4 regions of the Paenibacillus sp. R-74696 genome follow, and region 2 is predicted to be linked to each of the others. Evidence: riboswitches for the same ligand, from Rfam matches in the RefSeq annotation. Region 2 holds a riboswitch; each other region holds the start of a gene.
What was found. A riboswitch is a leader RNA that binds a small molecule or an ion and turns the genes downstream of it on or off. The one in region 2 is predicted to bind cyclic di-AMP.
Positions count from the first base shown of each region.

Region 1: linked by a shared signal. The riboswitch ahead of ACSR9A_RS02245 (resuscitation-promoting factor) and the one ahead of ACSR9A_RS25075 (hypothetical protein) in region 2 are both predicted to bind cyclic di-AMP.
Region 3: linked by a shared signal. The riboswitch ahead of ACSR9A_RS17895 (C40 family peptidase) and the one ahead of ACSR9A_RS25075 (hypothetical protein) in region 2 are both predicted to bind cyclic di-AMP.
Region 4: linked by a shared signal. The riboswitch ahead of kdpF (K(+)-transporting ATPase subunit F) and the one ahead of ACSR9A_RS25075 (hypothetical protein) in region 2 are both predicted to bind cyclic di-AMP.

Region 1 covers NZ_JBPULM010000013.1:9,441-17,247, reverse strand. The annotation lists gene ispE (4-(cytidine 5'-diphospho)-2-C-methyl-D-erythritol kinase) at 1-611, opposite strand, end outside; gene ACSR9A_RS02270 (small, acid-soluble spore protein, alpha/beta type) at 756-944, opposite strand; gene veg (biofilm formation stimulator Veg) at 1,119-1,388, opposite strand; gene yabG (sporulation peptidase YabG) at 1,592-2,482, opposite strand; gene rsmA (16S rRNA (adenine(1518)-N(6)/adenine(1519)-N(6))-dimethyltransferase RsmA) at 2,586-3,500, opposite strand; gene rnmV (ribonuclease M5) at 3,510-4,058, opposite strand; gene ACSR9A_RS02245 (resuscitation-promoting factor) at 4,291-5,436, opposite strand; cyclic di-AMP (ydaO/yuaA leader) riboswitch at 5,681-5,888, opposite strand; gene ACSR9A_RS02240 (TatD family hydrolase) at 6,073-6,846, opposite strand; gene ACSR9A_RS02235 (HD domain-containing protein) at 6,963-7,807, opposite strand, start outside.
Region 2 covers NZ_JBPULM010000046.1:108,171-115,977, forward strand. The annotation lists gene ACSR9A_RS25040 (GNAT family N-acetyltransferase) at 1-337, shown strand, start outside; gene ACSR9A_RS25045 (aldolase catalytic domain-containing protein) at 533-1,495, opposite strand; gene ACSR9A_RS25050 (hypothetical protein) at 1,607-2,626, opposite strand; gene ACSR9A_RS25055 (GTP cyclohydrolase II) at 2,791-3,552, opposite strand; gene ACSR9A_RS25060 (winged helix-turn-helix transcriptional regulator) at 3,791-4,117, shown strand; gene ACSR9A_RS25065 (hypothetical protein) at 4,318-4,494, shown strand; gene ACSR9A_RS25070 (ArsB/NhaD family transporter) at 4,546-5,910, shown strand; cyclic di-AMP (ydaO/yuaA leader) riboswitch at 6,122-6,288, shown strand; gene ACSR9A_RS25075 (hypothetical protein) at 6,293-6,712, shown strand; gene ACSR9A_RS25080 (MarR family winged helix-turn-helix transcriptional regulator) at 6,910-7,476, shown strand; gene ACSR9A_RS25085 (hypothetical protein) at 7,586-7,807, shown strand, end outside.
Region 3 covers NZ_JBPULM010000037.1:83,648-91,454, forward strand. The annotation lists gene ACSR9A_RS17885 (GNAT family N-acetyltransferase) at 1-388, opposite strand, end outside; gene ACSR9A_RS17890 (cryptochrome/photolyase family protein) at 391-1,755, opposite strand; gene ACSR9A_RS17895 (C40 family peptidase) at 1,890-2,360, opposite strand; cyclic di-AMP (ydaO/yuaA leader) riboswitch at 2,362-2,533, opposite strand; gene ACSR9A_RS17900 (hypothetical protein) at 3,036-3,851, opposite strand; gene ACSR9A_RS17905 (M1 family metallopeptidase) at 3,867-5,969, opposite strand; gene ACSR9A_RS17910 (YwhD family protein) at 6,223-6,735, shown strand; gene ACSR9A_RS17915 (RNA polymerase sigma factor) at 6,823-7,479, shown strand; gene ACSR9A_RS17920 (zf-HC2 domain-containing protein) at 7,476-7,807, shown strand, end outside.
Region 4 covers NZ_JBPULM010000027.1:76,902-84,708, forward strand. The annotation lists gene ACSR9A_RS10720 (cache domain-containing sensor histidine kinase) at 1-1,081, opposite strand, end outside; gene ACSR9A_RS10725 (response regulator) at 1,078-2,733, opposite strand; cyclic di-AMP (ydaO/yuaA leader) riboswitch at 3,210-3,410, shown strand; cyclic di-AMP (ydaO/yuaA leader) riboswitch at 3,518-3,707, shown strand; gene kdpF (K(+)-transporting ATPase subunit F) at 3,963-4,040, shown strand; gene kdpA (potassium-transporting ATPase subunit KdpA) at 4,085-5,764, shown strand; gene kdpB (potassium-transporting ATPase subunit KdpB) at 5,787-7,807, shown strand, end outside.

The DNA.
Region 1 (7,807 bases), on a different contig from region 2:
CGCTGAATAGCTGACACCATGTCGGCAGCAGACGGATGCTGGTCAATGCCCGCTACCCGAAACTTGCCGTAAACGTCTGCGGTGGAAACATTGATTGGGGGCTTCGCAAGGACGACCCAGCACTGCGGCGGACTTTCGATCGGCTCCAGACGCTCGCCGCGTCCGGTAGCGATGGCAGTCCCGCCCGTTACGCAAAACGGTACGTCAGAGCCAAGCTCCGCTCCAAGCGTACACAGCTCCTGCTCAGGGATGTTCAGCTGCCACAGCCTATTCAGCCCTCTAAGGGCTGCTGCCGCGTCGCTGCTGCCGCCGGCAAGCCCAGCGGCAACCGGAATCTTTTTGTCCAAATGAATATATACACCTTTACGCACATCATAGCGGTCTTTAATAAGCCGCGCTGCCTGAAACGCTAGGTTCTTCTCATCTAAAGGTATGTAGCCGGCCTGGCTCGATATGATAATCGTGTCGCGCGGCAGCTCCTGCATTTCGAGACGGTCTGCAAGGTCTACCATCGTCATGATCATCTCGACCTCGTGGAAGCCATCTTCACGCTTGCGAAGCACATCGAGCAACAAATTGATTTTAGCCGGAGCTTTTTCATAAATTTTCATCCTAAGCTCTCCCGTTCCTATCATTAACTTATCCAATATTATAGCAAACGGGCAGAAGAAAAGCTAAGAGTCCTGCCGCTTATATACAGAGCGGCGACTCTTAGCCGATTATTGCCGTTTTTGCGTTGCATTCCAGATGCCCAGTTAAGGCCGATTGATTCCATTTGCCGCGGCTTGCTCCGCCATCTGGATCGCCCGCTTGACCATATTGCCAGCATCTTTGGCGCGTATGCCGCCCCAGCCTTCCTTTTGTACCGTATCATAAAAACCTAGATCCTTCGCCAGCTCATACTTCAATTCCTCGGACATTACACTGCGTCTTCTACGGCTCATGCGTGAGGCCCTCCCTTGCTGCTGAATTGGTTATGCCCCCTTAGTATGCGACAACCTAGCCGCCCTATACGCTTGACCACCAACCGACCGCTTCCAGCTTGGAAAATGAAAAAAAACGCGAAGAACTTTCGTCTCCGCGTTTAGTATAGCCTATCGGCATCTATAGATCTGATGTTATGTCTGGGTAATTCGGACTTGACCTTCATCATTGCATACGGTCACTTCCACCGACTCCGTCAGTATATCCGCATAACTGTAGGAAACACGCTTGAATGACTGCGATTCCTGATCCAGTTTAACAATGAAAACAGAAGGGTAGGTTTCTTCCAACACACCGGTGCGCTCAACGGTCTTACGACGACCGCCATTTGCTCGCAGACGAATCTTGGAGCCCACATGAGCTTCCAAATTGCGTTTTATATCCAGTAGGGCATTTTTTGCCATTGTCCACTACCACCTCTTTCCTTGTCCATTATAACAAAATGGAGAGGGGTTGTCAAACAAAGCAAAATATTATATCAGTCAACTTATTTAATTGTCAACGGTGTTTTCATCCATTTTTATCATTCCATGAATAATTTATCGAAAAATTATGAAATCAATGGAGCCGAGAACGGTTGCGAGTCTCAACTGCACTCGGCCATTTGTTAAGAAATGCTTTGCAAGGATGACTCTGCTGCCTTAATTTTAGGCTTTGGCAAGCCAATGCGGTACCTTCCCAGCGTCTCAATGCCGCCTACGCCATCAATACCGCTGATCGTGCCATGAATGACATCTGCCAGGTTAATGGTATCGCGTATGGACGTATAGCTTGCTTTGATTGCAATGTATACCGGGTCTAACGCATGAATCAAAATTCTCCCGGGCGAGCTTGCGAAGTTCGAGCCGGCTTGCAGCAGCGCTTCAAAATGCGACTGGCACGCTCCTGCAATGACGACAAGGCCGTCGCGATTCTTCTCGTAATCCCGCGCTACGCGGACCGCGTTATAGAAGCTCTGCGAGTTTTTATAGCTGCTCAGGCTGTGCAGATCTGCTTCCAGCCTTGTTTTTAGCACGCCGTCATGCCCCGTAATGACCACAATGTCCGGCTTCACTTGAGGCAGCAGCCGATAAAGCAAATCAGCCATCTGTGACTCATGCGCATGCACGCCATGCGCCGGTACGTTCATCGTCTGGTACAGCTGCATGCTTTTACGCAAATAATTGCCGTCACCGTCCAAATGCAGCACTTTGCCGGGCACCTCGAAGAAAGGCTGGCTTTGTGGCATCGCATGCCGAATATCCGCCTTCACCTGAACGGCCATTTGCTCATGCTGCTGACGTATGCGGCTGAGCGAGTCATTTACTTTCACTCGGACCAGCTGCGTAGCTTTTTCTTTCTTTGGATCGCGAACAACCGATAAATCAGGAATCGGTGCATCCGCAAGCAATCGGTAATCCGTGCCTTTCAACAGGGCATGATCCGTTCGAACAGCTTCTACGCGGAATAGCACGTCACCGCCATACGATTTGCGGACGACCAGCTCCCCTTGCTCCATAGGTAAATCACCTCTTCGTCTATCCTATGGGCAAATGGCGTGTAGTGTGCGGAAAAATCAAACGGGCGCCCCGGAGCCATTGCCCGGCGGCGCCCATCTTTATTTAGCCTCTCCAGCCCACTTCCAAAAATGCGCGGCTGATCTTGGCGAATTCCTCCAGTGACAGCGTTTCACCCCGCCGCGCAGGATCGATCGCAAGCCCCTGCAGCAGCGTTGTCAGCGCCTCCCGCTGTTCTTTGCCCACAAGCGCCGTCAAATTGTTGTAGAGCGTCTTGCGGCGCTGTGCGAAGCTGGCCTGCACAATGCGGAAGAAATGTGCCTCATCGGGCACATCAACAGCCGGCTTGTCCCGCAGCGCAAGCTTAATAACCGCCGAGTCTACATTCGGCTGAGGTATGAACACCGTATGAGGAACTGTACAGACGAGCTTAGGCTCGCAATAATACTGCACAGCCACGCTCAGGCTGCCGTATTCCTTGCCGCCCGGCTTCGCTGCCATCCGCTGTGCGACTTCCTTCTGAATCATGACGACGATATTTTCCAGCGGCAGGCGCTCCTCCAGCAGCTTCATCAGAATTGGGGTCGTCACGTAATAAGGCAGGTTCGCCACGACGCTGACGCCCGTTACGCCGCTGAAACGCTCTTCGAACAGCTGCTTCAGGTCTAGCTTGAGCACATCGCCGTGCACGATGCCCACATTCGCCTCGTTTTCGAAAATATCATGCAAAATCGGAATAAGCCGATTGTCGATTTCAACAGCAGTTACGGTACCCGCAACTGCCGCAAGGCGCTGCGTCAACGCTCCGATACCAGGGCCGATCTCAAGTGCCCCTTTTGTCTCGTCAAGCTCAGCTGCACTGACTATATTGTTTAATATATTTTGGTCAATGAGAAAGTTTTGTCCTAAGCTCTTCTTAAAGGAAAACCCGTACTTTGCAATTATTTCCTTCGTCCGTTTAGGCGTGGCTACCTCTGCGGTCTTAACCGCGCTTTTATTCAACCCTTGTTGCTCCGTCATACGCCCTCGTCACCCCTGTTCCTGTTGTTCCATGGCTTGCAGCGCCTTCTCAAACTCCTCGCGCGTAATGCAGAAGCTTGTGCAGCGCTTATAGAACTGCTTCCCATTAGCGTAGCCGATGCCCAGCAGCTTGCCCATAACCAGCCGCCGCTTCGCCGCTTCCTCATGCACGATTAAGCCAGCCGCCATCAAATCATCCCAAGTAATGGCCCCCACGCTTTCAGCCGTTTCTGTCCGCAGCTCCGAGAGCGCCTGCCTGATTGCATCAGGAGCCGCATTCTCAATGCCGATATCCCCTTTATAGGAGGCCAGCTCCTGCGGTAAAAAAGCATGCTTGCAGCCCGGTACGCGCTGAGCGACGATTTTGCGAATACGCTCTCCTGCATGATCCGGATCTGTAAATATAATAACGCCACGGCGCTCCTGTGCCAGCGCAATGCGCCGCAGCACATCCTCACCAATGGCCGATCCATTCGTCTCAATCGTATCGGCTTCAACGGCCCGCTTAATCGCCACCGTATCCTCTTTGCCTTCTACTACAATCATTTCCTTGATCACATCGAACAATCCTTTCGCAAAGGGAAACTTATACATGCATATATTTCAAAAAAATGGGCGATTGCTGCAACAACAACCCGCTCATTCGCGTCTGTTTTATTATACCCCCAATTAGCTATTCAAGCGAATCTTACGCAAACAAAAAGAAGAGGCAAGGCCTCTTCCGTAACCTGTCATATTTAGCTTATAATTGCGATAAACTAGAGCACAATCCATAAAGAACTGATGCTAATTAGCTAAGCGATGGCTTATTAGGACCAATCACATAGACGGTAAAACCTTTTTTCTTCCCGAATTGATTAGCTTGCTTTTCACTGTCAAAATATACATCGATCTTATTGCCCTTGATCGCACTTCCGGTATCTTCAGCGCGGCGGAAACCAATACCCTCGATGTACACCCACCAACCGAGTGGAATGACATCCGGGTCAACGGCAATCGTCCGTCCTTCCGATACTTTAGCACCTGAAGCCGTAATACCGTAATCCGGGTGGCCTTCGCTCTTGCCCGTCGAAGCTAAGCCAGCTGAATAAGCCGTCAAGGTGACGTTGCTAAGCACCTTTTTGGATGTGAGCGTGGTGCCGTCTACCGATACATTGTTGCTGGTTGTCGCTGTGGACAGCACAGTAACCTTAGGCTCCGGCTTTTTCGTACCGATTGCAACGACCTGATTAACCGCAGCCGATTCGACTACCTTGTCTACCACTTTCTTGGAGACAAGCACGCCATCTTCAAACTGCTTCTCAATTTTGATCGTTACGACGCCTTCTTTGCCCGTCTGCACAACCTTTTCCTTGCCTACTTCCAGGTTCGGATCTTCCTTCTTCACAATGGTGAACGGTGTTGTGCTGGACGACTTGCCTAGCTTCGTATCGACGCGAATGACCGTTACGGTCATATCCGCGCTGACGCCCGAGCCAAGCGAAGGTAATACTTTATCATCATCTTCAACAGGAATATTTAATTTCTTTATCGCTGCCTGCACGGTTTTCTCTGTCGTGTACACCGTTGATGTCTTGCCATCAGCTTTTACAAGTAGCGGTACCGCATGCTTAATCTCAAAGCGGTCCCCTTCCTTTACTGCCGTATTCAGAGGTACAGATACCTCATCATGCGGGCCAATTGTAATAGCTTGTTCATCCAGTAGGCGTTGCAGGACCCATTGTTTCGTTGAAACAACAGTTTCTTGTCCATTCACTACTACGGATACGCTTTTGTCAGCCGATCCGTACAACAACACCAAAAACATGAAAGTCATAGCGATTGAGATCGTAGTACTCAAAAGAATCAAACGCAAGTTTTCACGCTTCCATCGCAATGCGAAAGACATGCTGGATGATCGTTTCCCATGGGTCTCACTTGCTTGAATAATGCCCACTTCATCGGTCCTCCTTCATAGCCCCGCCGTCGAATTACGCATGATACCATTGACGCGACTATAGTATATTGGCGTGCTTCTAGCACGCTCCAGTATATTTCCTCTGCAACCTCCTAGATTTACCCTATGACGACGGTTTACCCAATATTCAAAAATAAAAAGAAAGCCCGTCGACAGAGGATCTGTATCGTGGCTTCCTGGGAACGTCGAATAGACTATTCAGGAATGGTGGATGCACGAGGTTGATCACTCTCTATAAACGCTTACGAGGTTAGCTGTCGGGTTCGGGCAAGAGAGCTGCCCTATCGTCGGAAGAATGCTCATGGCAATCCCCGCCAAATTCACCCCTAGAAGAAATTCAAGTGCGCGTGCAATGTGATCCGTAATTTCCTCACAGCATCGTGCCTGGTTCCCCCGCTCTCCAAAGTTCGAAGATTAAGCGCAAACTGGAAATCCAATACAAAAATTTAAAGCTCTGAAATGAATCATACCTTCATCGGAGCCTAATTGTAAAGATCAGATAAAAACCGATTTAAGCGAAATTTTAGGATATTTACGGAAAAGAGAGTCTATTTCAGCATGAAAAATTAGTTTTATCGCCGTAAAGGTCACTTATTCTCGCTTTTATAGCCGTTTTTACTCAATTCCGAAACATTTTTTACCGTTTTCGGTCGTCAAATTGGCGATTTCGGCCACCGATTTTCCTAATATTTCTGCTGCCGCTTCCGCAACGAGCGACACATAAGACGTCTCATTTCGTTTCCCACGGAATGGATGAGGGGTCAAATATGGGGCATCCGTTTCGATCAAAATTCGGTCGCTCGGAACCATCGCAAGCACCTCTTTTGGCACCCTTGCATTTTTGAATGTAAGCGGTCCACCGAACGAAATATAGAAGTTCATATCTAGGCATTTTTGAGCCGTTTCTGGACTGCCGGAAAAACAATGCATAATGCCTCCGACTTCAGATGCATTTTCCTCCTTCAGCAGCTTGACAACATCCTCATGAGCATCGCGATTATGAATAATAATTGGTTTTTTCAGCTTTTTGGCTAATCGAATTTGCTCGCGAAATACACGGTGTTGTACGTCCTTAGGGGACGTATCCCAATGGTAATCCAGTCCGATTTCGCCAATGGCTACCACTTTAGGATTAGAGCACAAATCCTCAATCCAATTAAGATCCTCTGGCAGCATATCAATGCTGTCAACGGGATGCCAGCCGACCGCGGCGTATATAAAATCATATTTTTCTGCAAGTGCAAGCGTAGTTGGAATCGTTTCCCTATTAAAGCCAATATTGACCATTAAATCCACCCCTGCTGCACGCGCTCTTTCGATAACGGCTTCGCGGTCTTCGTCAAAATGTGGGGAGTCCAAATGCGTGTGTGTGTCGAATAAAGAAATCATAGCTCAGCAAACTCCTTCTATATTATAGTTTAAGGTGAAACGGTCGAAAGCCGTCCTTTGGCGGCGTGTTTCAGTCCGAGAAATATAGAGAAAGTATGGAAAAATCAAATACTTTCCTATATTTTAAATAACTTTCGTACTTTATCGCTTAATTGATCAGCAGAAGCACGCAGCTTCTCTTCCGGATAATACAAATGGGACTGGCCCTGATGAAGCCCGGTGATGGAACGAATGATGTCGGATTTCGTGGAAATTTCACTGACAGCCTCATACCCGTCCATTAACAAAATCGGCGTCTTTTCCTCTTTTCCGCCTTTTTTCGTATCGGGCTGATACACATCATAGGGTTGATCAAATGGAAAATCAATTTCCATATGGTAATCCGGATTCAATCCGATCGCTGCAAATTGTTGTCTTACTTCATTAAAGAGGCTAATATCCGGTTTATCCAGCATAATGTATTTATAGAGGCGACGCGTCAGAAAACGATCACATAGCTCTGCGAGCAGCTCATCGCCCTCGTCGCCCCATTCTGTAAAGGCCGTCTGCAAATAGGCCTCATCCAGCTTCAAATATTGTTTAACGTCAATTGTCCCGTCAAGCAGCCGTTTGAGCGGCTCCGGCATCCAGCCAAAAGCATAGCCACCCTCATAAAGCTCCTTCGCTCTACGAAATATTTGTCTAAGGATGATTTCCGAGCTTCTTGTCACCGGATGAAAATAAATTTGCCAATACATTTGATAGCGGGACATCAAATAATGCTCTACGGCGTGCATGCCGCTTTCTTTAACAACGATCTTTCCATCTATAGGGCGGAGCACGCGCAAAATACGCTCCAGGTCAAAGTTGCCGTAATTAACGCCTGTAAAATAGGCATCCCTCAATAAATAGTCCATACGGTCCGCATCAAGCTGGCTGGAAATCAACCCGCTGACAATTGGATTTGGATATGTCTTATTAA
Region 2 (7,807 bases):
TGAATATGATGAATTTGAAGATACGGCCCAGCACCTGCTTGCCCTCAGCGGGCAAGTGCCGGTAGGAGCAGGAAGGCTGAGAGTAGTGGACGGTGTTGCCAAGCTGGAGCGTATTTGCATTTTGGCAGACTACCGCAAGCTCGGCATTGGTAAAATCATCGTCGAAGCGATGGAGCAAGCAGCCGCGGCCCAAGGACTTACCGCAGCCAAGCTGAATGCGCAAACGCATGCAGAAGGCTTCTACAGCAAGCTGGGCTATCGCACGGTTTCCGACATTTTCTTTGAGGAAGGCATGCCTCATGTCACGATGACCAAGCCGCTTGTGCTGCAGACTTAAAGTCTGCGCAGACAAGGTGAAACGGCTTTCGCCGTCCTCTGGCGGCATGGCGCGTTTCAGTCCGAGAAATATAGAGAAAGTATGACGAAATCATATCCTTTCCTATATTTTTAAAAAAAGCCCTGGACAGCCGCCATTCCAACATGGACGAACTTCCAGGGCTTTTCAATTATACAGGCTGCTGTGAGGCAGCTACTATTTGCTATGCGATAATTCTGGTGTTGTCATGCGATCGTAGAAATCTACCGCTTTATCCTTGTCTTCGGAATCGCGAAGCGCCATTGCCGAACGTGGATGCTCGTCCAAAATACCAGTAATCATGTAAGGAATAATGTAACCCCACTCTTCCTTCTCGCGAAGCGGAATCATGTATTTCTCGATCATATCGAGAACGGGGCGTGTTTTGTATCTTGGGTTTTGCAGTTGGGATACGAGCAACTCTGTGTTACAGTTGCCTGCTGCGCGGCCCATGCCATATACGGATGCATCAAGCAGCTCAACGCCGCCTTCAGCAGCAATAAGCGTATTTGCGAATGCAAGCTGCAAATTGTTATGCATATGCGCGCCCAGACGCTTGTTTGGAAGGTACTTGCGGAATTTTTCCGTCAAGTAGCTTACATCATTCGGTTTCAGGCTGCCGTAGGAATCAACGATGTACACAACGTCAACAACGCTGTCATTGATCAATTCGAACGCTTCCAGCAGTTGGTTTTCCATTACATTCGACAAGGCCATAATGTTCAGCGTCGTCTCATAACCACGGTCACTGAATAGTTTAACAAGCTCAAGACCCTTGTCCACATCTTTCGCATAACAAGCGACACGGATTAGATCAAGCAGGCTTTCGCTACGCGGCAAAATATCGTTCTCGTCTACACGGCCTACGTCAACAAGTGCCGACAGCTTTGTAGTTCCTTTATTAGGGATAACCGTTCTGAGAAACTCGTCATCCAGAAAACGCCAAGGGCCTGCACTTTCTGCGCCTTTGAGCAGCTTTGGCGAGTTTTTATAGCCAATTTCCATATAATCAACGCCAGCATCGTTCAGGCTTTTGTACAAGTGCTGGACAAACTCTACGCTGAAATCCCAGTTGTTTACTAATCCGCCATCGCGAATAGTGCAATCGACGATTTTACAATGACTTGTTTTTGAATTCATGTAAAGGCTCCTTCTGACTGTACGTCGCTAATCTTTAACATTCATCATACTTGAAATGCCTAGGAAACGCAAAAGAAATTTGCCCATTTCTGCCGCCTCAAATCGACCCATTTAACCACCAAGCAGCTCCTCCGCTTTCGCCTGAAAACGTTCATGGAATTGCTTAACCGCGGGGATATCCATCTGCTGTCCGTTGATTCGGTTGTAAACTTGCTCATCCGTCGTTGCCAGCACGTCCAAAAACTGCGATACCATTTTTGCCGTTACCGTCTCCGGATGCTCCTTCACCAGCTTTTGATAGCTCGTCTTCACCTCGCTGAGCAGCCGATACGTTTCCATATCAAATATGGGTGTGTTATTGAGGCCATAAATATACATCGATAAGTAGCTGTTTAAATAAAGCTGCTCGATTTCCGGGCGCTCTGCTGAATCGGGATACGTTTTAATGTAGGTTTCCGACAATACTGCGCGATTAGCCAGCTTATCCCACGTAATGATCAGCCCGGCATCCTTCGCTGAAACCTCATTTGATTCTACCGCCCGCAAAAAAATATAATCATTCATCTGCTGCGATACATAATTTTTGTAAACCTTTTGCAATTCAAAATCAATGATCGGATAAATGGTGCCCTCTACCATAATCAGCTTGTAGCCGCCCATCAGCTTCGTAATAACGAGCTGCTTCACAGCGGCATCCTGAATTTCGGCAGCGTTGGAGGCTGTAATCGGCCATTGCTGCTGGAGCAGCACCTCCTGCACATTATTTTCAAAAAAAGCGTCCTGCGTTCGTTCCAGATCATTGTTATAATACGCATTCAGCTCGCGTATCATCGTATCCGCCCGCTCTTGTCCAGCCTTTGACATATTCTCGTTCAAGAATGAAACAATTTCGAACGGCTCCTTTGCATTTTGCACCGTCTGGCGGTATTGCTCCAGCAAATTGTCCTTCTCTTGGGGAGCGCCCTGCACGACTGGCGAAACCTGTGCGCCAGCGTGGGAATCCCGACGTTCCTCTGTATTTTTATTGTTGCCGCTGCAACCTGCAATGAATAATGCAAATATAAGAACTAAAACATTCCATCTATAGTTACGACTACGCACGTCGCTATTCACCTCAATCGTCATGTTCACCTGGCCCTCTCACTCTAATAGTATATGCCACATTATCGTCAATATCCAATAGACGCATGAACAGAGCGGAAGTTACGGCAAAAAAGCGCGGAAGCAGGCCTCCGCGCAAACTTTTTTCAAAACACATCCGTATCCTTAACTTATCTTCAAAATATCTCCTGATCTTACAGCGCTTTGACCTGATTATCCTCATGCTGGGCTTCGGCCGAATAATGCCCCGACTTCAAAACCTTTGTTGTCAAATACTTCTCATTGTAGACGGAGGTTTGCCCCCAAAGCGGAACACGGCGGGCAATATGCATGCCAGCTTCACGAAGCGCCTCCACTTTGCGCGGGTTGTTCGTAATAATCGACACAGGCAACGAGCGAAGCAGCTTCAAGACAGCAATGGATTCACTGTAATCGCGAGCGTCCTCAGCAAAGCCCAGCTCCAAGTTCGCATCAACTGTATCGAGCCCCTCCTCCTGAAGCAGGTAAGCCATTGCCTTACTGAACAATCCAATGCCACGGCCTTCATGATTTGCCAAATAAAATAAGGCGCCCGTTCCATGCTCGGTAATCATCCGCATCGACTGCTTAAGCTGAAAGCCGCAATCACAGCGTTGGCTGCCAAAAATATCGCCCGTATGGCAAATGCTGTGCATGCGAATCAGCGCATCTTCGCCTTCGGCAAAATCGCCATAGACGAGTACGCTGGATTGCTGAAGCTCCGCATAATGCCCCTTCGCCAGCTCGCTGTATAGATCTGTTTCGTCTTGGGCGCTATTTTTCTCACGCTTCAGCCAGCTGTACCACTGAAAAATCTTCGTCTCGCCGTCAAGCTCAACCGGAAGCTGAATGGGTCCGACAACATGGATATCGTGCGAATCGCCTTCAATAGTTTTTATTTTGTCATTTATAATAGAACGAATGGATGGTTTAATCATTAGTGTGCACCTTCTTCATCTGTATTTGATATAATAGGTTGAAAGGCTAAGCTTCATCTGCTATAAATGCACCTTGCCTTATTAATAATCATAGGGGAACAAGTTTTCGCTTACCATTAGTAACTAATTATATATTCGAAATTCCATTACGTCAAGTTATGAGCATTCAAAAAGTTTGCTTGTATATAAATTATATTAAAGTTATACTTAATAGCAAGTTATTAATGAGGTGATCTACATGGAGAAATCCGGGCTTTGTCCGCGCCTGCACAAAGGAATGGACATTATAAGCAAACGATGGACCGGCTTGATTATTTATCAGTTGCTGTCCGGGCCGCAGCGCTTCAGCTGCATTCAAGGTGCCCTTCCCATTAGCGGCAGACTGCTGTCTGAGCGGCTCAAGGATCTTGAAAATGAGGGCATTGTAAGCCGCGCCGTCTTTCCAGACATTCCAGTTCGCATCGAATATTCGCTTACCGAAAAGGGACACGCACTGGAGCCGGTCATTCGCGAATTGCAGCAATGGTCATCCGATTGGGTAGCGCCTATGTCCATATCCAAGTAAAAAGATAACGAAGCAGCCTCGGCCCTTAACAAGGCCGAGGTTGTTTTGCGTTTCCGGAGCGGGGACGCTTCGCGGAATTATAGCAATCTACTATTAACGTCTAGTACCCTCTATCAGTAGGCCACATATACATATATTATTCATATCTCCCCATGATAGTCGTCCTCTTATACGTTATTACTAGAAAGGAGGAAACCCTTTTGCTTACGATCTTCATTATTTGCTCGTCAGGCCTGTCCCTCTATTTCATTCTCAAGCCTCCTCCGCCGATCAAACAGCCTACTATTATATCTCTATCCTCTACGACAACCGATAAACGCTATGACAGCAGCCGCATAGAAGCCGCTCAGCATAATGCAGTTGCCGCAAATGAATAACCCTTTTCTGCTTCACTATGAATTTAACCAAGAATTCGAGGTGATTAACATTTGATCTCGCTACCTTCCATTATCGTTTCCCTGTTTGCCTTCCTCTTCACGATCTTGCTCATTTTGTGGCGTCCAAGAGGACTGAATGAAGCCATTCCTGCTACGTTTGGCGCCATACTCGTCCTATTGAGCGGAGTCGTCTCGTTGACGGACCTTGCGCATATTAGCGCCACCGTTAGTGGAGCAGCCATCACCATTATGGCGACGATCGTAATGGCAATCGTGCTGGAGAGCTTTGGCTTCTTCATCTGGGCTGCCGAGGGGCTTGCCATTCGAGCACGTGGCTCAGGACTCAGATTGTTCTGGTATGTAAACCTGATGTGTTTTCTGATGACGCTATTTTTCAACAATGACGGCAGCATTCTTATCACTACCCCGATTTTGCTCATTATGCTGCATCACATGGGACTGAAAAATCACCAAAAAATTCCATACCTACTTTCAGGAGCATTAATCGCTACCGCCTCCAGCGCCCCCATCGGGGTCAGCAATATTGTAAATCTGATTGCGCTAAAAATCGTCGGCATGGATTTGTACATGCATACCGTCATGATGTTTATCCCCGCTACAATTGGTCTGCTGCTGCTCAGCCTGCTGCTGTTCTTCTACTTTTACCATCAGCTTCCCCGGCAAGTACCCCATACGATTTCAATTGTCCCTATTCAATCTGGCTACCATCCTTTACTCACACCTAACGGAAGCAAGCCTGCATATCCCAAATACAGCAGCCGCTTTATGAAATTGATTCTGCTTTTCGTCTTCTCTGTCCGGCTAAGCTTATTTGCTGCCTCCTATTTGCATATCCCCGTTGAGTGGGTCGCTGTTTTCGGCTCCCTGCTGCTCCTTAGTTGGCGCTGGGTTTACTTGAAAATGCCGCCGAACGACATTTTGCGTAAAATTCCGTGGCATATACTCATTTTCGCCTTCGCCATGTATATCATTATTTATGGCCTGCACAATATTGGCCTGACGCAATTACTCGTGCAGGTGTTCGAGCCGCTTGTCATGGGGAGCCTGATGAATGCAAGCATTTTAATCGGAGGGCTTGTCTCTGCCATGTCTACACTCGTCAACAATCACCCCGCTCTCATGATCGGCACGATCACCCTCACCGAAATGAACCTCGATCCGCTTTCACTCAAAATCGCCTACCTCGCCAGCGTCATTGGGAGCGATATTGGCTCACTCATTTTACCGATAGGCACTCTAGCCTCGCTCATTTGGATGAATCTTGTACAGAAAGCCAAGGTGAAAATCAATTGGTTGGATTATGTCAAAGTAACGATTGTTGTCATTCCGCCTGTTCTGCTGTTTACTCTCGTTCTTCTTGCTTTATGGGTTGGCTGGATCTTCCCTATGCATTAACTCACGACAACTTCTACATGAGCGGTCAGTCCACAATGAACTACTGTATTCATAATTCAGCAGTTATTTCTGCAGAAAACGAGCGTTGCCGCCAAATAACGGCAGCGCTCGTTCTCGCTTGAGGCAGCTGCATTTTTTTATTTTACTGCTAAAAGGTTTACAAATGAGCCATTAAGGTATAATATATATCCCTAGCCGAATTCTGGCACTCTATTATTAATCGCTTAATTTTTCAATTGAAAAAGCGGGGGAACCAACGACGTGGTTGAAGCGACAGCTTGAATCGCAAGGGGTGAATCCGGTGCCTTCGCGCACTGGTAGGGCAGCTCTCTGGCCCGAATCCGACAGCTAACTCCGTAAGCGAACGTGAGGAGAGATGAATATGATTGTCCTTCATGCGCCGGACGCTCCGCCTAAGGCGAAGCACGCAATGAAGCTTACGGTCAAGCGCATTGAGCTGTTTGTCATTCCAGCACTCAATGTAGACGCCGCTGGAAACCGTGCCTGCTTGCGGGTAACGACGGACAAAGGCATTGGCTTTGGCGAGACTTTTGTAGACGAAATGGAACGCCCTAACGATTGGGGCCTGTGGTGCAGCGCGCTGAGCAGCTTTATCGGCACCTTGTCCATAACAGGCCGTTCGCTTCGGAGCGAGCAAGCTGATCAACACAGTGTGTACAACCTGTTCGATCACGCCATTCACCATCTCAAACACTGGACGGCAGAAATTGAACCGGATGACAACACTTCCGAGGAACCTATTTTACTCAGCCGCTCGTTATTCTATCTTTCTATTTTTTAGCCTATTTTGGATCGACCTAACACAAAGGAATCTTCCCCGCCATGATTCAGCTGGCGGAAAGGTTTCTTTTTTTATCCGCTGCTTGTTCTCCTATGGAAAGAAAATAAAGTTTTAGTTCCACATAGGAAGAATGACGGGCTATTGATAGGTTATATAAATGTGTTGACACAAAAGTAATTAGGAACCATACTATATATATGAACAACAATAATAAATTATTAAATGACATTGACGCAATTCCTTCGCTAGTACAATCCAAGCGTCAGATTGATCGCTATAACCTAGACATAGACGCTCAGGCTATACTCGTCGCTTCTAGACTAATGGCAGCGGGAGTCAAGCTTGGACATGCCTCGGAGATTCATTTCTCTAGATTCGGTTTATCAACAAGTCGATATCGTTTATTGGCAGATCTTGAAGATAACGAAGGAGAAGAATTGCCTTCGCAATTAGCGGAGCATCTAGGCGTTACACGTGCTACAGTGACAGGTCTTATCGACACCCTTGAACGAGATGGGCTAGTATCTCGGAGATCAAGCTCAGATGATGGCCGTCAGAGATCGGTCATTTTGACGGAAGCAGGAGCGAAGAAGCTTCGTGAAATGGCTCCTGAGCATTTCGCTCGGCTGGAAGCAATGGTGGGCTTGCTCAATATCGAGGAGCGCAGCGTATTTCTCGACTTGCTAGGCCGAATTACACAAGGCATCTCAGCTCTTACGGGCGAAGTAGGCTCGAAACCAAAGGGAAACATCAGTAATGATTAGAATGGGCTAGTAAAGCTAGCCTATTTTTATCCTTATATAGTTAGGAAGCTAATTATATTTCACTGAAAGCAATCGTTGAACGATTTCAAAGAAGAGGGGGAGCAGCTAAATGAACAAGATGAAATACCCGAATCAGACAGATGCTGTTTACGGCATCAAGCCTGCTGGTTCCAAGAAAAAGATTTTTATACTATGGCGTGAAGTTGTCATGGCCTATGCTGCTCCTGCCATCATGGCAGGTATCGGGGGATTGATTACTGCCGATAGGGGTCTTCAAATAGGGGCATTGACCACAATCGGCGGTGCATCGGCCTTGATGGCCTTAATGATT
Region 3 (7,807 bases), on a different contig from region 2:
CCAAATCCAGCTCGCTGTGTGGAGCACGTCGGCGAGCCTCTTCTACCAGCAGCGCAACAAAGGCGGTGCCTGAGCCCCTGCTGCAAAGCTGTGGATGCAGGCCGAGGCCAAGCCGCAGCACTTCATCTCCCAGCGGGAAAAACTGTGCAAAACCAACGAGCTTCGCTTGGTCATCTAGAATAGCGGCGTATTGCTTCTGGCGAAGCTCGGGATCACCGAACTCCATTTCTGCTTTCTCCATAGCCTCCCATGCGGGCCATTGGTAGATGCCGTAAGGCGGTTCGTACCGCCAATCGCACAGCTGGCGGGCATGGGAGGCGTCCATTGCGGCAACCTTCCAGCCAAATGGCGGCTGGGTGCCGTCAGGAGCAGCACTCGCATTTGTCATGATTACACAATCTCCTTATAGACCTCAATCGCGCGGGCACGTGAAGCCTTCAAATCTACAATGGCATGCGGCTGCGGCAGGTGAATTTGCTTATCGGACAGATGGGCAAGCTCAGGCAGCCAGCGTCTAATGTAAGTGCCGCTCGGATCATGAGTTGCGGACTGCGTAGCCGGATTCATAATGCGAAAATACGGCGCGGCGTCATAGCCGAGCGACGAGCTCCACAGCCAGCCGCCCCGGTTCAGCGTATTATCATAATCGGCCAGCTGGCGGCGGAAATGCTGCTCGCCCAGCGTAAACGGGCACAGCAGGTTTTTCGTCAAAAACATGGCGGTTACCATCCGCAGTCGATTCGGCATTTCGCCGGTTTCATTAAGCTGCTTCATAGCGGCATCAATAACAGGAATTCCCGTTTTTCCTTGGCTCCATGCCTCGAAATGCTGATCGTTCAGCCCAGATAAATCAAACTTCTGCTCATAGCGGTAGAAGTCCTCATTGTATTTTCCTTGGTACAGAAAAAAATCCCGCCATGCCAGCTGTCTAATCCACGACTCGGCTCCATACTGCTGCTGCGCTGCTTCATAGGCTTGTCTTGCCGACAGCGCTCCTGTATTCAAATAACGCGCCAAATGGCTTGTCTGGTCTTTCGCAAACTGGTCGCGGCTGCCTTCATAGCCAGCTAGGCGGCGGTTTAGAAATTGCTCCAGCGCATCGGCTGCACTCAGCGTTCCCGCGTCCGCCGTGCCAGATGCTCCCGCTACCCGCAGTAAGGCTGCCGCAGCGGGATGCTCCCGAGGAAGACTGAAGCGCTCTGCTATGCTGGCATCTATATTTTTCAGCGTATCCAGCTGTTTCAGCGTTGTTTCGCCCGCAGGGGAATAATGGCTTTGCATAAAGGACTGCCACATGCGGTAAAAGGGCGTAAATACCTTGTAAGGCTCACTGCGCCTGGAAAACGTATGAAGCTCCTCCAAATCGGCGAGTGGCGCATCGTCGAGCGGCAGCCAGCGACGTCCCGCTGCGCGCACAACCTGCGCAGTCGCATGGTCGCGCATTCGGGCATAAGGCGTATAGTCCATGTGGACGAGAACCTCTTCAATGGGATGGGCCAGCAGCAGCGCTTCGGTAATGGCAGCGGGATCGCCGTAAAGCACATGCAGCTGCTCGCCCGCCGCCTTGTACTGTTCCAATAGGAAGGTGGCTTGGGACAAGAAGGTTCTGCCGCTGTGGCAAGAGAGCCGGTCCTCGTCCGCCAGTGACGGGTCTATTATAAGCAGATGAAAGCCGCGCTGCCCAGAGCGGCGCACATAATCAAAACTGCGCAAATCGTTTGAACGCAGGTCTTTGCGGTGAATATATACATACATGGAAACGAGCCCCCTTGTGTCCGTGCTAGAAAACAGCAAAGCCGCAAGCTATTTGTCCGAAGACAAACAACTGCGGCTTTGCTGATTGAGACAGCAGCTTTTCGTTATGTAAGCGAAAAAAGCATGGCCTGGCTCTATTGCTCGCTTGCGTACTTGTCGTAAGCGTCTTGGCTCATAATGCGTGTAGCTGACACGTAACGATCAGCATAATAAGACTCGCTAAGTTTGCTAATAATAACGCCTCTGCTCGAGGAAGCATGTGCAAACTTTCCATCTCCAACATAAATACCAACGTGGGAGATGCCTTTGCCGCTCGTGTTGAAGAATACAAGATCGCCAGCGATCAGGTCACTCTTCTTCACTTCACTGCCATCGTTCGATTGCGCTTGGGAAGTACGGGAAAGATCGATGCCCATTTTATCGAAAACATATTTCGTAAAACCGGAGCAGTCGAAGCCTTTCGTAGTTGTTCCGCCGCTTTGGTACGGTGTGCCGATCAGATCAGCGATAACACCATCCATCTTCGAACCTGCGAACACGCTGCCTGCTTGGAAAGCAAGCATTAATACAAGACCAACGAGTAGTGCAGTTACCTTCTTCAAAATTTGAAACTCCTTCCGGTGCCGACGAGGTTAGCTGTGGGGTTCGGTTGTGAAGGTTCCCTATGATTTCCAAGACACTTGAATCAAGCCGTCCAAGCATCGAAATCAATTCACCCAAAGTGGTTCCCCCGTATTTCTATACCTTTGCGGTATAAAAAATTAGGCTGGTTTAATTTTGCTCTGCGCTAATAATTCGTTTTTTTCATGTGATTTCCTCCTATATGAATGAATTTCTAATAATTCTCATGTAACCTTTTGGCTCAATTTTGCGTTAAAACAAGTTTCTTGCCTAATAAATGCTCGTTCTATCACCGTTCGCAAGCAAAAAAACATTTTGTCAGTTTATATGAGAAATAGGCAGCCAATATGCTAAGAATCGTACATATAGGCTAGAATTATAGCGTAAAATGAAGAATTAGAGAGTTTAGTGTGCATCAGTCTAGGGGTTGGTAAATAAATAGAAGCGTTGCCTGGAGATGTCGGATAACCGAAAAACCCCGATTGCGGCCTCTTGTCCGCAATCGGGGTTTTTATGAGAAGGACTTTAGAAAAATGAGAATACTAAATGAGAATTAGGGAGGGCTGCCTTCATTTTTCTAAACTTAATTTCCTATTTATGGATGATAAAAGTTGTATAAAAGGGTCCTAAAAGGAGTCTGAAACGGTCTTAAAACGGTCTCAGCTCTGCTTCGATTGCAGGCAATCGTATTGTGCAGCGAGCGTCCATACCTTTAATAAGGTACGGAGCAGATGATAGGCTTGATGCATGATGAGCGCCAGTATTCCCGCCCAAGCATAGGAAAGGCCGGATACCAAGAGCGAAGCGGCGACTGCCAGCAGCCACATCAGCAGAGAGAGGCCGGCATAAGGAAAAAGATTTCGGAGCGCAATGCTGAGCGAGCGCATCGAGCCCGTGCCGGAGGCGGCGCCGAACTGCATGGCGAGCAGCAGCAGGTGAACGAGAAAGCTCCACAGCAGCCAACCGCCAAAGCTTGGAAGCGTGCTTTGCAGCAGCTCGCTCAGCGAATGGCCCTCCATTAGCAGCTTGAAGGCGCGAGGAAGAAGGAACCAGCCAGGCGCGAAAATAAGCAGCGTGCGCAGCCAATAGAGCAGCGTCACAGGCTTCCAAGCTTTGCGAATGCCTTGAAGAAACTGCGTTCCACCTTTTTCGTCCATATGATGCAGCGAGTAGAGCAGCCCCGCATGGAACAGCGGGCTCAGCAGCATGCGGGCGGCGAACAAGCCGCCCAGCAGCCATAGATAGGGGTTGATCAAATCTGTTTTTGTCAATTGAAACTGGGCTTCGCTGAGGAACAGCGAAACGGCCGAGTCCGACGGATGCTGGAGGGGAAAGCGCCGCAGCAGCGGCAGTACAGTCATATCAATAAAGCGGTAAAGGAAAAGTCCCCATAATAGCTGGTACAGGAACAACGCAATGACGATATAGAAATGGCGGATGGCGAGCCGCCAGCCTTGCTTCATATGCTGCTTCATTTTTTAACCTCCTCTCTACCAGCCTACGGATGCGAGCAGGCCTTCAATAAGCTTCGTCAGGCCGAGGCTCCACCGAATGCGCGACTGCTCCGGCACTTCTGCACGCATAAAATTGTTAATATGCCTATTGTCCAGCACATTGCTGTTTTTCGGATCCACCGCTACCCATGCGAGCGGAGCAGCATGCATCACCTTGTACTCCATATGCGACTCGGCGGCGTCCCAGATTTTAGAAGTTGTTTCACCGTCGGTAAAGGAGAAAACGAGCGGTATGGACCCGTTTTGTCCGCCATTGCGCTTGATCAGCACGGTAGACTCGTACTCTGTTTGGCCATCCTGCTGCACTTCATTCACTCGAATAGCCTCTACTGAAAAATCCGCCATCAGGCTGCCATATACATACTGGTGAAAATAATCCTGCCATTTTCCCTTCGTAACCTGCTCGACGACTCGCTGGAAATCGGACGTAGTTGGATGCTTGAATTTGTATTTTTGAAAATACGTGCGCATAATTTTTTGCATCGTCTTTGCTCCGACCTGCTTCTCAATGCCGACCAGCACAAGCTTGGCGCGCATGTATACATTTTCCGCATACTCATCGCTATTGTGATAGGCCCATGAAGGCTGCTTAAGCGGGGCAGGGGCTGTAATATAGCTGGCTTCCATAGCTAAATTGGGTTCAACGCCATAGGCGTTCTCCATCACTTTATCCTCGGCATACGATGTAAAGCCTTCGTCGAGCCAAGCTTCTTCGAACTCGTTCGATGCGACCATCCCGTACCAATACTGATGACCGATCTCATGCACAACGGTTCGCTCCAGGCTGTAGCCAGGGTTATCGGATTCAGCAGCTAAAGCGGTTACGAGCGTTGGATATTCCATGCCGCCGGCGCCATTCGCCCCTTTCGGCGGAACGATGATGGACAGCGTTGAATACGGATATTCACCGTACCACTCCGCGTATTTGGACAGCGACGATTTCGCTGCATGCATATAGCGGTCCTTCAGCCCTTCGTGGGCAGGGTCCAGATAAAGCTTAATGCGCACGCCCGGAATGCCCGTTCCTGACAAGGTGTCCTCCGCATATATGAAGTCGGGCGAGGCGGACCAAGCAAAGTCATGCACATCCTCGGCATAAAACTGATAGACGCTTGTGCCATTTTGCGTCACAGCTTCCTTCGTCTGAATGCCGGTTGCGGCTACCGTAAAGTTTTCTGGCACAGTAATCTGGGCGCTGTATAAGCCGAAATCGCTGTAAAATTCCGAGTCGCCATGATACTGGTGGACGTTCCAGCCTTCATTAGTTCGGCCGCGTGTGCCATCCGTTTCATAAACGGCAAGCTTCGGAAACCACTGGCCCGCCATGACGAAGCTGCCGGAATAGCCCATGCGTGCGAATACTTCGGGCAGTTTAACCTCGTAGGTCATGGCAAGCGTTATTGATTTGCCCGGTGCGAGTGGAACGGGAAGGTTAAGCTTCGTCAGCGTATAATCGTCCGTATTTCCGTCATCGGGCTGGACATAATGCAGGCGGGGAAGCAGGCTCTCGCCCTCCAGCGTTTGCAAGGTGAGCAGCTTCAAATAACCTTGGCTGTCTACCGTAGCCTTGTCACCGCGCAGTTGGCCGCCAGACTCGCGCATGAACGTCGATTTTTCGGATTGAAAGGCATTGGGATACAGATGAAAATACAGCTCGGACACCGTTTTTTTGCCTGGGTTCGTCCAAGTCACGGTCTGGGAGCCGTCCAAATAGCGGATGTCCTCTCGAAGCGCAACGTGCATGTTGTATTGGACGACTCTTTTGCTGAGCGTCTGCACGGCATCAGGCTGGACAGAGTCGGGCTGCACCGGTGCTGCCGGGGCAGGCGGGGCAGGCGGCTTGGCCGTTTGCGGTGCAGCCTGTGTGTCAGCTGGTATACCGGCCGCACTGCTCGGTGGGGCAGTAGTGGTGTGGGCTGCGGCGCTATTTGCCGAACCAGCAAGTGGCGGGTCTGAGGTGCCGGAGGCGTACGTATACTGGGATAGCCAAGCGTTGCCGAAGCCATGATGCAGCGACAGTCCGAGCAGGACAGCCGAGAGCATAATGAGCGCGATTCGTTTGAAAGGTCCTGGAGTCATTGAACGTTTCCCTCCCGTTGACAAGCATCTACAGCATGTATATGTCGGCTTGTACAGGAATAGTCTTGTGGATTTTTGCAGCGGCGCTGCTGAAGGCGTGTAAAGCGGCAGCCACTTGCGGATACAGCAGGAAATTGTGCCGTGTGCGCTTGTGTTATTGCGTAAAAACGGTCAAAATGGAAAGGAGAGATTGGCTGCAAGCTGCTGCGGCAGTACAATAGATGAAATGTGATGAGAGGACGTGTACGAACGAATGGAACAGCAAGGACAACCGGAGAAAAAAGAAAAGAAATCACTCGCGCTTAACGTCGTTAGCAATAAACAGCATAAAGGCTTTGGTGCAGGCACCATTGATCTAAGCCAAGTATCCTGCGTTATTATTGATGCGGGCGTCGCTTATATCGACGACGGCGCAATGCATGCGAAAAGCAAAGTGGAGCGCGGCATCAAGTTTTCACCTAATAAAGAGGATACGCCGAATGGCCGCCAATGCTGGATCGTATGGGTTGCGGTAGAACGTGGAGAGAATGGCACGAACTACGCTGGCGCAACGGCTTGCGAAATGTGGATCGACACGGAAGCGCGCCGCGGGTGGAAAATTCTCGCCGATCATGTCAACAAGCTCGATCATGCGATTAAGCGCCGCTATAACTTGGGCGAGCTGGGTGCGGAAGAAAAGGCTGCGTTCCGCAAGCTGTTAATAGAGCATAACGAAGAATGGTGGACCAATTCTTCCGATGAGCTGAAGCAGGCTTTGGAGGCGTAGGCCTACAGAAAGCACGACTAAGACAGCTCCCAGCCGGGTGCTTATAGGTGACGGGTTCCGCCCAATGCGGCAGCGATTGCTGCGCTGGTGCGGGGCCTTTTTATTTTTTTTCTAAAAAAAGAAGTTGCAGGTGCAGGGGATAGCCGAGGTTCCGGCGTCTATTATAACGGGAAGGGGGAGAGCAAGATTCAAGATGAAGCATGGTTAATAGCGCTCCGCGACGGCGGGCCTGCGGAATTCCAGTCATTCGTGCAGGAATATGGCGCTCATATATATAAAACGGTTTATGCTGTGCTTCATTCGCCGCATGATGCGGAGGATGTTACCCAGGAAGTGCTGCTGCAAATTCACCGCTCTCTCCCCGAGTGCAGGCTGGAAGGCTTTAAAACCTGGGTGACCCGCATTGCTGTAAACCGTGCGATTGATTGGAAGAGGAGCAAGGCACGCAAGCCGGAAGAACTGAGCGAATATGTGGACAATCTGGGACCGGACACCGATGGGCAAGGAACCGCAATGCCCGCGGAGCGCGCTGCGATTGAGCGCGAGGAAAAACGCTACATACGAGAACAGGTCGAGCAGCTCCCGGAAAATTATCGCGAAGTCGTAAACGCCTATTATATAGAACAGAAATCATATGAGGAAATTTCGTCCTCAACCGGACTGGAGCGCAAAAGCGTAGAATCGCGCCTGTACCGGGCAAGAAACTGGATCAAGCGGCACTGGAGAAGGGAGGACTTTGAATGAGTCAACATGAGGAGCACAAGCATGGCGAGAGTTCGAGGACGAAACAGCAGGGCAAGCATGTGAATCATGTGGAGGCCTCCCTCCTGGAGCAATATGTGGCGAATTTGCTATCCGAGCCGGAACGCGAGCAGATCGAGCGGCAGCTTGCTGGCTGTGACGAATGCTTAGAGCGATTTATGCTCGTATTGGAGGCGGACATAGCAGGGAGCGCCTGTATGGCCGAGCCACATATAGCTGAAGCCAGTCTGTTAAAGCAGGCGATTGAGCTCCCGGATTTTGAACAGATGGGTAGTAGGCTCAGCAGACAGCTTTTCGGACCATCTGAATC
Region 4 (7,807 bases), on a different contig from region 2:
CAATTTGCTGCATCAGCTCGCGAATTCGCGCTACCATCAGATTAAAGCGTGTGGATAGCTGCTCCACCTCCAGCGGACCGCGAATGGCGGTCATCGTATGGAAGTCGCCGCGCTCGACATTTTTCATCGACTTCTCCAGCTGCCGGATCGGACGGGCAATAATGCGCGAAATGAGCCACGACATCGCAATGACAAATACGAGCAAAAGCAGCAGCAGATTCAGCAAATAGTCGTTCAGCTCGCGCTTTGTCGTAATAATTTCGTCGGTGAAGGACACCCCGACCACCTTCCAGCCGATGTTGCCGATCGTCTGCACCGTAATCATTTTATCCTCGTCTCCAGATTCGTCATGAAAGCTGCCAAACGTATATTTCAGCGCCTGCTCGACATTTTCGCTTTTCAGACCGGCATAGATGAGCTGCTGCTGCGGATGATACACCATATTGCCCGCGCTCTCATCCACAATGTAGACGTAGCCCTTCTTCCCCAGCACGACCCGCGAGGACAGCTGATTGATTTTGTTAAAATTGACGTCCAGCAGCAGCACGCCATGCTCCGTTTTCCCGCTCCGCGCTACGGTAATGCCCTTGCTAAGCGAGACGACCCATTTGTACTGCATTTTGTACATATTCTGCACATGAGGCAGCGAGTAGCTGAGATGATTCGGCGTTTGCAGCGCGCTTTGGAACCAGCGCTGATTGTATAAGCTCAGATTTTCCTTGAGCGCAACGCCCGGAATGCTCATCATGACCTCGCCGTCATGCCCAATGACCGCCAGCGATACAATTTCTCCCCGAATGCCGATGATCGTATTCAGCTGGCTGCGCAGCTCCTCTTCGTTCACATCGCCGCTGCGGCTGATCGTATCGTGGATAACGCCGTAAATTTCCGACATGCCCTGGATATAATCCTCCAAGTTGTAGCTGACCTGATCGACGACCTGCTGGGTATTGCGCAGCGCATTAGTCTCCGCGGTCTGTGAGAACTTGTTGTACAGCAGCACGCTGACCATCATAATCGCTGCCGCCGAAAAAACCGACAGCGCCACTGAAATGAGAAACTGGATGCTGCGCTTTCTCATGGCGCTTCCGCATTCATCGCCTGATTGCGGTAATCCTTGGCGGAGACGCCGACATTTTTCTTAAAGCATAGGGAAAAATAATTCGGGTCCGAGAAGCCGACCTTCTCGGCAATTTCAAACGTCTTCAGCTCTGTTGCCCGCAGCAGCTCCTTCGCCGCCTCCATCCGCAGCTGAAGCAAATAACCGCCGAAGGTCAGCTTCACTTCCTTCTTGAACAGGCTGCTGAAGTAGCCTGCGCTAATATGCAGATGACTGCACAGCCGGGCAATCGACAGCTCGCTGTCATGGAAGTTTGCCTTTGTATAATGCACCGCTTCCTCAACCAGCTGCTTGTAGGAGCTTTGCCTGCGGCTGGCGATATGATGGCGAATTTTCTCGCAGAGCGACATATACCAGCTTCTCGTCTCCTCAAGCCCGCTAAGCTGCTGCAGCTCCGCATAAATTTGCAGCTCGTAGCCCGCTATTTCGTACAGGCTCAGCCCCGCTTCCTTCACCAGCTTCATAATCGCCGTCATCATCTCCAGCATGTACAGCTGGTACTCCCGGTAAGCGGCATTAACACCTTCAATCTCATCAAAAAGCGCGGCCACCAGCTGCTCCAGCTCCTCATGCGTACCTACGCGCAGGCACCGGACGAGCGCCTGCTCCTTGAGCTCGTCGAATTGCAGCTCTTCAACGTAGCGCGTCTCCACATCGTCAATGCAAATGATCCGGTTGCTGCCCACCAAATTATGATAATCCAGCGCCTGCTGCGCCTCCCCGTAGCCCTGCTTCAGCTGTGCGACATCAGGAAGCGTCGAACTGACGCCAATCGTTACTGGAAAACGCAAGTATTTCCGGATATTTTGCAGCATTTCAGCGAGGCCGCCCAGCGTCCGCTCCATTAGCTCCGGGGCGCCTCCTCCCTGTCCAACTGCAAGCAGCGCCACCTGATCCTGATGCAGAAAAACCTTGCCCAGCCCGAGCCTGCCCCATACCTCTTCCGCCACATTGCGAAGGGCAAACAGCTTGAGGTCGAGATCGCTGGAGGCCGCAAGTGAGCTTTCAGCCGTCCGCAGCGGAACGCCGGGAAGCGCTTCCAATACATGCGTGTGCAGCACGGACACAATGTACGCCTCCCCCGCCAAATCGAGCTCATATTTCGCTGCCTTCTCCTCTATCTGCCGCAGCGGAAGCTTGCGGGAGAGCAGTGACGACAGGAACAGCTCTTTTACGACCGGCAGGCTTGTACGGTAATGCTCCTGCAGCAGCTGCATATTTTCCCGTTTCTCGCGCTCATCATTGAGCCGCTCCTTCACCTTGTCCATCACCTCAAGAAGCTGCTGCGCGGAAAAAGGCTTTAAAATATACTCATCCACCTGCAAGCCGATCGCCTGCTTGGCATATTCAAATTCATCATAGCCGGAAAAAATAACGATGCGCGTCAGCGGATACGTCTTCCTCGTCCATTCCGCCAGCTCCAAGCCATTCATATACGGCATGCTAATATCCGTAACGACGATATCCGGCTCCAAACGCTCGATCAGCTCCATCGCTTCCCGGCCGTTCGCCGCCGTATCTACGATTTCAAAGCCATGGCGCTCCCATGTAATTTCCTGCAGCAGTCCGCTGCGCGTCTCTTCTTCATCATCCACCAGCAGCACTTTATACATCGTTTATCCCCCCGCTATTTAAATACGCGGCCGAGCAGCCGCAAAGACCTGATTCTGTCAGCATGCTATTTATCATATTCGTTTCCGTGTTTTCTGGAAAGAGGGGGTGCTTTGAGTAAACAAGCGTAAACGGCTTAAGCCGTCCTCCTGGCGGCAAAGCTACCGTTTCGCGTTGAAATATAGAGAAAGGATGGAAAAATCATATGCTTTCCTATATTTTAAAAGAAATCACGAGATAAACCGACCCTGCTAAAGATAACTCTCACTGTAAGCGTTTAAAATCAGTCTAATCCGCTGCATTCGCTCTCTTTTGCGGCGTAAGCTTCCTTTACAGCACTCGCGGCGGGGGAGTATGATTCATAACATGATTGAACCTTTTTTGAAATATAAGAATTTATAAGTTTTGCACTTATAAATAGGCTTATATTTCTAAGGGCAAAGCTCTTCGCTCGTCCCAGAAGGACGACGAAGTCGTTTTTGCTTGATCGCTGAGTCTTCGCGCATTAGGCGAAGAGCGGGGGAACCAAACGCACTGCAAGTGTCCGATGTGAGAGTCGGAGGCCGGTAGCGCAGGGGTGAATCGTTTGCAGGAGTATCATGAAACTCCAGGCAAATGTAGGGCGACTCTCACCGCCCGAATCCGACAGCTAACCTCGTAAGCGCAGGTGTAGAGAGGAATGGTGAACGATTGTGACCTTATAAATTAGGCCACAGAGCGTCATACGCCTCTGTGGTTTTTTGTTGTCTTTTTATGAAAATAGCACTCGCAACATCGGCAGATATTTTGTTTCAATCGCTGAGTTCTGCACTGCCGCAGAAACGGGGGAACCATCGACGGCTCTCTGTCGTTGTCCAATGGACGATGGCAGGAAGCGTCACGGGGTGAATCGCAAGGGCACGATAAGTGCCAAGCGTAGGGCGTCTCTCGCGCCCGAATCCGACAGCTAACCTCGCAAGCGTCAACGGGAGAGGCCACACTTACACTAATCGCAGGCGAATCAGGGGCGTATGATGCCCGGATGAAGGAAGCTGCGGGTGAAGAGTCCTCTTTGCCCAAGGCTTCTTTTTTGTTGCCTTTTTTCCCAAAATAACTAGGAACAAAACGAAATAAGGAGCGCTGCAGCTATGCTGGATATCGGAATGGCTTTGACCTTAATCGCAGCTTTCGGGCTGATTGCCGGATTTATACGCTGGTGCGATCGGTCCATTAGCGAAACGGAGGAACGGGGATGATTGTCATATTGCTCGTTACAGGAGCTTTGCTGGTGTATCTTGTCTACGCCTTGCTTCATCCGGAGAAATTTTAGCAAATAACGTTTCATCATTCATTGATAGCAAGGGAGGAACAGCTGTGGACGTCCTGCAAATGGCGGTAGTCATCGGTATGATCATGCTGATCGCAAAGCCGCTTGGGCATTATTTATATTCCGTGTTTTCAAACGCTCCGAACCGTACCGACAAGCTGTTTGGACGAGTCGAAGCGGTCATTTATTCCGTGATCGGACTCGAAAATCGCCAAGGCATGACCTGGAAAAAATATGCACTCAGCTTTATTACACTCAATTTCATACTCGTTGCTATTAGCTACGTGCTGCTGCGACTGCAAAGCGGCCTGCCGCTTAATCCGAACGGGATCAGCAGCATGGAGCCTACGCTCGTCCTAAATACGGTCATCAGCTTTATGACCAATACGAATCTCCAGCATTACAGCGGCGAATCAGGGCTGACGTATTTTGCGCAAACGGCGGTCATTACGATGATGATGTTTACATCAGCCGCCACCGGCTTTTCCGTTGCCGTCGCTTTCGTGCGCGGCATTACGAGCAAGGGCGGAACGCTCGGCAACTTTTTCGAGGATTTCGTCAAAGCGCATACGCGGATTTTCTTCCCGCTGGCAATTGTCATTACGCTGCTGCTTGTGGCGCTGCAAGTGCCTCAAACGCTTAGCCCCACCTTGACCGTTACGACGCTAACGGGCGCGGTTCAGCATATCGCCATCGGGCCAGTTGCGTCGCTGGAGTCGATTAAGCATCTTGGCACGAATGGCGGCGGTTTTTTCGGAGCCAACTCCGCCCATCCGTTCGAAAATCCTAGTCCACTGACGAATGTCATTGAGATTTTGTCCATGTGGGCGCTGCCTGCCGCACTGCCCTTCATGTACGGCCGGTTTGCGAAAAGCAGCAAGCAGGGCTGGGTTATTTTTTCGGCGATGATGGCGCTGTTTCTGATCTTTCTTACGATTTCCTATACGGCTGAAAAAAGCGGCAACCCGCTGATCGCCACACTCGGCATCGACGCTTCGCAAGGCAGCATGGAGGGCAAGGAGGTTCGCTTCGGCATTGCCCAGTCCGCGCTGTTCACGACGGTGACGACGGCAGCCACGACCGGCTCGGTCAATTCAATGCACGATACGCTCACTCCGCTTGGCGGACTCGTTCCCCTTGCTCAAATGATGCTGAACGTCGTCTTCGGCGGCAAAGGTGTCGGGCTCGTCAATATGCTGATGTATGCGATGCTGACGGTGTTCATTTGCGGGCTCATGGTCGGACGGACACCAGAGTTTCTGGGGCGAAAAATAGAGCCGCGCGAAATGAAGCTCATTGCCATCGCCATTCTCGTGCATCCGTTTATTATACTCGCGCCAACGGCGGCAGCTTTTCTAACCGATCTGGGGCAAGGCGCTATATCCAATTCGGGATTTCATGGCATTACGCAGGTGCTGTATGAATTTACGTCCTCGGCCGCCAACAATGGCTCCGGGTTTGAGGGGCTTGCCGACAATACGCCTTTCTGGAATATAACGACCGGACTCGTGATGTTTTTCGGCAGATATATGTCGATGATTGCGCTGCTGGCTGTAGCCGGCTCACTTAGCCGCAAGCAGTGGGTACCAGAAACGATTGGCACGTTCCGCACGGACAATTCGCTATTTGCGGTTATGCTAATGGGCGTCGTTATTTTGATCGGTGCGCTCACGTTTCTGCCCGTTATTGTCACAGGGCCAATTGCCGAGTTTTTAACGATCCGTTAAAGGGAAATGAGGGGTAAGCGTTATGAATGACCACCGTGCTAAAAAACGATTCCCAAGGTCGCTTCTGACCGAGGCGCTGAAGATGAGCCTCCTCAAGCTGAATCCGGTTCATATGATAAAAAATCCGGTCATGTTCGTTGTGGAGATTGGAACGCTGATCGTTCTGCTCATGACCGTATTTCCAGGCTACTTCGACTCGCAGGAACGCATCGGCTTCAATTTGACTGTCTTCATTATTTTGCTGTTTACGGTGCTGTTCGCCAATTTTGCCGAGGCGTTAGCAGAAGGCCGCGGCAAAGCGCAGGCCGGCTCGTTGAAAAAATCAAAGCAGGAAATGATGGCGAATAAGCTGCTAGGCGACAGCATTCAAATTGTCCCTTCCACGGAGCTGCGCAAAGGGGATATCGTCATCGTCTCGCAAGGAGAAATGATTCCCGGAGACGGCGAGGTCATTGAAGGCCTCGCTTCCGTCGATGAATCGGCTATTACCGGCGAATCAGCACCCGTCATCAAGGAGGCCGGCGGCGATTTCGACTCCGTGACGGGCGGGACGCGGGTGATCAGCGATCGCATCAAAATGCGAATCACGAGTGAGCCTGGCGAAACGTTTATCGATCGGATGATCGCTCTCGTCGAAGGGGCAAAGCGGCAAAAAACGCCGAATGAAATCGCCCTGAACACGCTGCTCATCAGCCTGACAATTATTTTCCTCATCGTCGTCGTCACGCTTGGCCCAATTGTCGCTTATGTGGGAATCAATCTAGAAATTCCCGTTCTTATCGCCCTGCTCGTCTGCCTCATTCCGACGACGATTGGCGGCCTGCTGTCCGCCATCGGCATTGCGGGCATGGACCGCGTCACCCAGTTCAATGTGCTGGCGATGTCCGGAAAGGCGGTCGAAGCAGCTGGCGACATCAATACGATGATTTTGGATAAAACCGGGACGATCACCTTCGGCAATCGGATGGCTAGCGAAATTAATCCGGTGGGCGCCGCTGGAGCAGATGAAACAGCGGCATGGGCCGCTATTTCTTCCCTGCAAGATGAAACGCCAGAAGGACGCTCGGTGCTGGAATGGATGAAAAAGCACAACAAAACCTATGATGCCGCGCTTGGCGAAAACGGACAATTCGTTCCTTTTCAGGCCGAGACGCGCATGAGCGGCATCGATTTGGCCGATGGACGGCTCGTGCGCAAAGGAGCCGTTGAAGCGATTCGCGGGTGGGTGCTTGCCCAAGGAGGAGAAATACCCGCTGATCTGGCTCAGGAGACCGAACGGATTGCCAAGGAAGGCGGCACTCCACTTGCCATCGCCGTCGATCAGCACATATTCGGCTTGATTTATTTGAAGGATACGGTCAAGCCGGGCATGAAGGAACGGTTCGACCAACTGCGAGCGATGGGCATCAAAACCATTATGTGTACGGGCGACAATCCGTTTACAGCGGCAACTATCGCTAGAGAAGCAGGCGTTGACGATTTTATTGCCGAAAGCAAGCCGGAGGATAAAATCGCTGTCATCCGCCGCGAGCAGGCGGAAGGCAAGCTGGTCGCCATGACGGGAGACGGAACGAATGATGCGCCCGCACTCGCGCAGGCCGATGTCGGCCTGGCGATGAACAGCGGCACGACGGCCGCCAAGGAAGCTGCCAATATGGTTGATTTGGATTCCGATCCATCTAAAATTATTGAGGTCGTATCGATCGGCAAGCAGCTGCTTATGACGCGCGGCGCGCTCACGACCTTCAGCATTGCCAATGACGTTGCCAAATATTTCGCCATCATTCCAGCGATGTTTATGCTGGCGATTCCGCAAATGCAGGCGCTGAATGTGATGCAGCTCGGCTCGCCGCTGTCGGCGATTTTGTCCGCGCTCATCTTTAATGCGATCATTATTCCGCTGCTCATTCCGCTAGCGTTGAAGGGCGTCACCTACCGTCCGCTCAGCGCCGCCCGCCTACTCAGCCGCAATCTGCTCATTTACGGACTCGGCGGCATGATCGCGCCGTTCATCGGCATCAAGCTCATCGACATGATGGTTCA